Regions from separate parts of the Rosenbergiella sp. YN46 genome, predicted to be linked through region 1. Evidence: predicted binding sites of a transcription regulator. Region 1 holds the regulator's gene; each other region holds the start of a gene.
What was found. Region 1 encodes PurR, which represses purine synthesis genes. Its sites were predicted from a motif close to CANGCAAACGTTTGCNTG; they were not measured.
Positions count from the first base shown of each region.

Region 1 (2,265 bases):
CAACAATCACGCCAAGGGCGATAATGGTGGTGATCAGCGAGTATTTCAGATCGGTACTCATGCGTTTCTCCTGCTCCTTTTCCATATTTAGTGTAAGGACTGATTCATTTTCCCACAAACGGCTCTGAAAATCCTGCATCAAGTGGCTTTATATGCAGATTTCCTCTTCCACTTTTGGCGAAGATAGGACAAAATCCCCGGCTAACTTGTTTATGCGCCGTCCGGTTATGCCCTCCTCCCGTTTAATGTCGCCTCCCCGACATACCCGCAGCCCGAAAAGTTGCGCCCCGGGATAAGTCCAGGCAAACGATTAACCGGCCGGTATTCAGGAACCCAGGAAATGGCCGGGAGTGACGACTGATGGCAACAATTAAAGATGTGGCAAAGCGGGCAAACGTCTCCACCACGACGGTGTCACATGTCATTAATAAAACCCGCTTTGTCGCGGAAGAGACCCGTAATGCGGTATGGGCCGCCATCAAAGAGCTACATTACTCACCCAGCGCCGTAGCCCGCAGCCTGAAAGTGAATAACACCAGGACCATCGGGCTGTTGGCCACCAGCAGTGAAGCCCCCTACTTTGCGGAAATTATCGAGGCCATAGAGAAAAACTGTTTTGATACGGGCTACACCCTGGTACTGGGCAACGCCTGGAACAACCAGGAAAAGCAACGCGCCTACCTGTCGATGATGGCCCAGAAGCGCGTTGACGGCCTGCTGGTGATGTGTTCGGAATATCCGGAGCCGCTGCTGGAGATGCTCGAAGAGTACCGCCACATTCCGATGGTGGTGATGGACTGGGGCGAAGCGAAAGCCGATTTCACCGACTCGGTGATCGACAATGCCTTCGAAGGGGGTTACATGGCGGGACGCTATCTGATTGAACGCGGCCATCGCGATATCGGCGCGATCCCCGGCTCGCCGCACCGCAATACTGGCGCTGGCCGTCTGGCAGGCTTTAAAAAGGCGCTGGAAGAAGCGCGCATCAGACTGAACGAAAAATGGGTGGTTCAGGGCGACTTCGAGCCGGAATCCGGCTACCGCGCCATGCAGCAGATTCTGTCCGCGCCGCAGCGCCCCACGGCGGTATTCTGCGGCGGCGATGTAATGGCGATGGGCGCCCTGTGCGCCGCCGACGAAATGGGCCTGCGGGTTCCTCAGGATATTTCGATTATCGGTTATGACAATGTGCGCAACTCCCGTTACTTCACACCAGCGCTGACCACCATCCACCAGCCCAAGGATTCTCTGGGAGAAACGGCTTTTAATATGCTTATCGACCGTATCGTCAATAAGCGCGAGCAGTCCCGCACTCTGGAAGTTCACCCACGCCTGATTGAACGCCGCTCGGTGGCCGATGGCCCGTTCCGCGACTATCGGCGCTAACGCCAGGGAGCCCGCTCAGTCGGGCTCCTTCAGCCATTCCGCATTCAGCGTTTCGCTATCCCCCAGATAATCCAGCAGCCAGACCAGCACCGGCGACGCTTCATTCTGACGCCAGCTCAGACAGCAGGCGGCATCCGGAAAACGGTTTTCCAGGGTCAGCGCCGTCCAGCGACCACTTTTTATCCGAGGTTGCGCAATATGGGCCGGCACCATACCGACACACAACCCGGCATCCAGACACTCTTTTGCACTCTCCCAGTCCGGTACCACCATGCGGCGCTGGTTATCCAGTAGCCAGGTGGTACGCTTAGGCAGCGAACGCGAAGTATCCTCCAGCACCAGCGAAGGCCAGCGCCGCAGCCGTTCGTCATCCAGCGGTCCCCTCTCTTCTGCCAGCGGATGACTGGCCGCCACCACGCAATGCCAGCGCAGCATCCCCATATCCCGAAACGCGTAACGCCCCCCAACAGGCACCGCCCGGGTAGCGCCGATCGCCAGCTCCACGCGCCCGTCTTCCAGCGCATCCCACACGCCGTTAAACACTTCACGGGAAACCAGCAGCTCCACATCGGGAAAATGGCGATAGAAATCCAGCACCAGCTGGCGGATACGCGCCGGTTTGACGATGTTATCCACGGCGATGGAAAACTGACCGCGCCAGCCGTTGGCTATCTGCTGACAGCGCTGGCGAGTGGCGAGCATTTTTTTGATAACTTCTCGCCCCTCGCGCAGAAAAAAGGCCCCGGCCTCCGTCAGTTCAACATCGCGGTGGCGGCGCACGAACAGCGGTACCGCCAGCCATGTCTCTAACTGACGCACGGTATAGCTGACCGCCGAAGGCACCCGATGCAGCTCCTGAGCCGCCGAACTAAAGCTGCC
Region 1 is NZ_JAZHEE010000021.1:24,092-26,356, forward strand. It holds gene cydH (cytochrome bd-I oxidase subunit CydH) at 1-61, opposite strand, end outside; gene purR (HTH-type transcriptional repressor PurR) at 361-1,386, shown strand; gene punR (DNA-binding transcriptional activator PunR) at 1,402-2,265, opposite strand, start outside.

Region 2 (2,265 bases), on a different contig from region 1:
GCTGAAGCTGGGGATGAAGCGCGAGCACATCCAGCAGCAGAAGGTGGAAAAAGAGGGAGCGGATCAGCCGTCGATTCTGCCATAAGCGGCATCAGCCCAAAAAAAAACCGCGACGTTTCTGGCGTCGCGGTTTTTTTTTGGCCAGGTAATGCCCGGCGCTTAGAAGTTGTACCCCACCACCAGGTAGTAACCCCAGCCGGTAGAGCGAACCCGGAAGTCGCCCTTACCGAAGTTCATCTCCGGGCCATCCTGCCACTGGCCGCCGTTATGGAAGTAACGGGCGACAAATGAGTAGTGCCAGTGGTCGTAGTTCAGCGCCAGAATGTGGCTGGAGGCGATGGAATTACTGGTGCGATTCGGTTCATCGCCCAGATCGGAACCCCAGTCGAAGTTGGTAAAGCCGATGTAGCTCAGCTTGCCGCCCCACAGATCGGTGATAGGCACAAAGTATTTAATTTTGAAGCGGTAGCCATCCCAGCTGTCTTCGTTAGCCGCGCCGTAGTTTTCCCACTGATATTTGGCGTAGACGTTAAGCGACAGGCTCATCGGCAGGCCAGTATCGATATCGGTACCCAGGCCCATATACCAGGTATTCTGTCGGTTAGCGCTGTTACGGCCCATATCGTAGATATAGTTGTTGGCAAAGTACCACTCTTTAAACGGGCCGACGCTCAGATCCAGACCGGTCAGTTTGTCGATGGAAAAACGCGGTTCGATCTCCATAAACAGCGGAGATCCGTGATTCCAGATACCGGTGGAATTGCCGTCGCCGCCGAAGAAACGCGGGGCGTCGATATAGCCGTAGAAATCAAACCAGTCCTTCTTCGCAAAGGCTTCGTATTCCAGGTAGGTATCGTTACGCAGTTGAGGCCCGAAGCGGGTGTGGTAGCTACCCACCACGTTGACGCTCTGATGCCACCAGTCCGAGATGTATTCGCTATTACCATCCGCAGCGCTTGCGGAAAAGGAGCAGGAAAGCGCTGCTGCGGCACCTGCCGCTAACATTATTTTTTTCATCATTTCGCCACTGTTTTCGGTTGTCCGGGAACATTTCCGGGAAGCCGGCGCATCTCAGCGCGCCGTAGCAAGGCTGGCTATTATAAATAAGCCTTTCTCACAAAAATGTGTCTTTTTTCACGCGATTATCATTTAGGTAATCGATTGCCTTCACAAATAAGTGATAAAGACGCCGGAATTCTACGCATTCCGTCAGATTTATCCAGTCCGGGGGCACATTAGCAATAAAGGATTTTTGTATGGCGGGGAAGGCGCCCGTCCATCCGTCGGATGAACGGGCGGAAGCTTAGCTGGCGAAAGGGGATTTGGCCGGCGGCTGATAGCTGGGATCCGACGGAACAATATCGTGTACCCGGATAAAGCCCAGTTGATCCGGCGTGATACCCGGCAAATCGAGTGGGATATCGACATCACTTGGCACCAGCACGCTTTTCGGCACATTAATTGGGTGGGTCTGCACGTTAACTTCCTGGTAGTTTTCCAGGGTGCCCTGTAACTGACCCCATTCTACCTTGCCGCTAAAGGCGGGCAGCGGTGCGCTGTTACCACCGTGAATGGTGAGTGTGGCGCGGGTGCCATTATTGGTCGCGACTACATTGCTTAGGGTCATGGTCAGGGTGCCTATCTGGCTATCCAGTTGGGCGGCGGCTTTCGAATCCGGCAACAGGTAAGCGCCGCTGGTGGAACTGGCGTTCAGGGCGTTCTGCTGGGTTAGCTTCACTGACTGCTGGCTCAGCTTATTCATTTGCTGATTCATTGCCTGCACCTCATTGCTGACCTGGCGCACCTCTTTTTGGGCGGCGCAGGCAGTGAGCGTGAAAAGACTTCCTGCCAGAATCAGCTTCAGGCAACGTGTTGTCATCATAAAAAGGTTCCTTGTGTTCAGTGAGTTACTGTAATAGTAGAAGCTGTGTGACGGAAAACATAGATCCTTTGTCTCAAAGCCCTGGCCTCTTTGTTGTCCCGGGCGTTACAGGGTAAACTGTAAAACAGTCATCATTTCCGGATACAGGTAGCCCTATGCATTGCCCATTTTGTTTCGCTGTGGACACCAAAGTGATCGATTCCCGCCTGGTGGGCGAGGGATCGTCGGTACGTCGCCGCCGTCAGTGCCTGGTGTGCCACGAGCGCTTTACCACTTTCGAAGTGGCGGAGCTGGTTATGCCACGGGTGATAAAAAGCAACGATGTCCGCGAGCCTTTTAACGAAGACAAACTGCGCAGCGGCATGCAAAAAGCGCTGGAAAAG
Region 2 is NZ_JAZHEE010000013.1:40,152-42,416, reverse strand. It holds gene secF (protein translocase subunit SecF) at 1-85, shown strand, start outside; gene V3W49_RS11580 (nucleoside-specific channel-forming protein Tsx) at 160-1,017, opposite strand; gene V3W49_RS11575 (SadB/YajI family lipoprotein) at 1,304-1,879, opposite strand; gene nrdR (transcriptional regulator NrdR) at 2,038-2,265, shown strand, end outside.
Region 2: a site for PurR is predicted at 1,151-1,168, ahead of V3W49_RS11580 (nucleoside-specific channel-forming protein Tsx). Genes of this name have one in related genera too.

Region 3 (2,265 bases), on a different contig from region 1:
TTATCATCGATATGGCCATCGCTTTTTGCAGCGAAGACCAGCGCCAACACCAGACGTTCGGCACGCTCATCCAGCGCCGAGGTCTGGTTCATCAGTGCAGACTGCGATGGCTGTTGCTGCAACCGCTGAGTTTCTCGCATACGCTGCTTGTACTTATTCCACAGTACGCTGCCCGCCACCGCGCCGCCGCCGACCAGCAGCGCGCTGCCGCCGTATTTGGTCAACAGTTTGCGCGATGACTTACTGGCGACCAGCAGTCCTGCCAGACCGCCCAAAGCCCCCGGAACCAGCAGCCTGCTCAGGCCCTGCTCCGGCTGTTCTGCACTGCCTTGCCCCAGCATAGACTGCAGTTGATTTAACCAGTTAGCCATACCCATCCTCCTGCTCCAGTGTTGATCTATTCATGCACCTTGCAGGGTAAGTGACCCAGCATCAGGAAATGTCGGGAAACGCAAAAAAAGCAAAACGGCCCCGCAGGGCCGTTCTTATCGAAGGGGCGACACTCAGGCCGCTTTGCTCTTCGCGCGCGCTTTGGGTGCGGCTTTTTCTTCTTTTTCCGCCACGGCAGTCGCCTTTGATTGAGGCCGCTTACCGGTCTTAATCAGGGTAGAAAGCGTCTCTTTATGCTCTGCCAGCCATAACCCCAGCGCTTCGCGTTGAGACTCCTCCAGCGCGACAGGCCCCTCTTCCAGCCAGTCCCCCAGCGACTCTGCCAGATCTAACATTTTGTCCCAGGAATCGGCCTCCTTCTTGCTGGCAAAAGACATTTTCTCCTCACCTTTGCGTACAACAACGTATTTAGTTTCAACCGCCATCGGTTTACCCCGGATATACTGGATTTTTAATCAGTATACCAGAACCGACGTTTTGGCTAAACTACGTCGCCAACGCAAACGTTTTCGTGGCTGTTGCTGCGTTTTTTGACCGGGGAAATCACTATGTCTGTACTGGGTACCGCGTTACGCCCTTCTGCAACGCGCGTTATGCTGCTGGGCGCTGGCGAGCTGGGGAAAGAGGTGGCCATTGAGTGCCAGCGTCTGGGGCTTGAGGTCATTGCCGTCGATCGCTATGCCGATGCACCCGCCATGCACGTAGCGCACCGCAGCTATGTCGTCGATATGCTTGACGGCGCTCGCATAAAAGCGCTGGTGGCCAGAGAGCGCCCTGACTTTATCGTACCGGAAATTGAAGCCATAGCTACCGATGCCCTGGTGGAGCTGGAAAGCGCCGGCGCCCATGTGGTGCCCTGTGCCCGCGCCACGCAGCTCACCATGAATCGTGAAGGCATCCGCCGCCTGGCAGCCGAAACACTGGGGCTGCCCACTTCCCGCTACCGCTTCGCCGACGACATGGCGGGTTTTCGTCAGGCGGTTGAAGAGACAGGCCTGCCCTGCATCATTAAGCCGGTAATGAGCTCTTCCGGTAAAGGGCAAAGCCTGATCCGCAGCGTCGACCAGATTGAACAGGCCTGGCAATATGCTCAACAGGGCGGCCGGGCGGGCAAAGGCCGGGTGATTGTCGAAGGCGTGGTCGACTTCGATTTTGAAATCACCCTGCTGACCATCAATGCCGTGGATGGTCTGCACTTTTGCGACCCCATCGGCCATCGCCAGCAGGACGGCGACTACCGCGAATCCTGGCAGCCCCAGCGTATGAGCGATCAGGCGCTGGCGCGGGCCCGTGACGTGGCAGGTAAGGTGGTGACCGCACTTGGCGGCTATGGGCTGTTCGGCGTTGAGCTGTTTGTTTGCGGCGATGAGGTCATTTTCAGTGAAGTGTCGCCCCGTCCCCACGATACCGGCATGGTCACTCTGATTTCTCAGGATCTGTCGGAGTTCGCTCTACACGTTCGCGCCTTCCTCGGCCTTCCGGTTGGTGCGATTCGTCAATACGGCCCGTCAGCCTCTGCGGTCATTTTACCGGAGCTGACCAGTCAGGATCTGCGTTTCAGCGGCGTGGAAAACGCCTGCGGCGCCGGATTACAGCTGCGCCTGTTCGGCAAACCGGAAATCGCGGGAACCCGCCGCCTTGGCGTGGCGCTGGCGAGCGGAAAATCCACGGAAGACGCAGTCAACCGGGCCAGAACGGCTGCAGATGCGGTAGTGGTTCAGGGGAAGTAAGTTAAGCGGCCCTCCCCGGATGGAGAGGGCCAGAAGATTACTGCTTCGCGCCTTCCACGGCTTCACGCGCAATCCGGGTAATACACGCGTAGTCGCCAGACTCCAGGGCATCGCCCGGCACCAGCCAGGAGCCGCCGATGCACAG
Region 3 is NZ_JAZHEE010000002.1:210,964-213,228, reverse strand. It holds gene V3W49_RS02705 (tellurite resistance TerB family protein) at 1-371, opposite strand, end outside; gene V3W49_RS02700 (YebG family protein) at 504-815, opposite strand; gene purT (formate-dependent phosphoribosylglycinamide formyltransferase) at 939-2,120, shown strand; gene V3W49_RS02690 (bifunctional 4-hydroxy-2-oxoglutarate aldolase/2-dehydro-3-deoxy-phosphogluconate aldolase) at 2,158-2,265, opposite strand, start outside.
Region 3: a site for PurR is predicted at 887-904, ahead of purT (formate-dependent phosphoribosylglycinamide formyltransferase). Genes of this name have one in related genera too.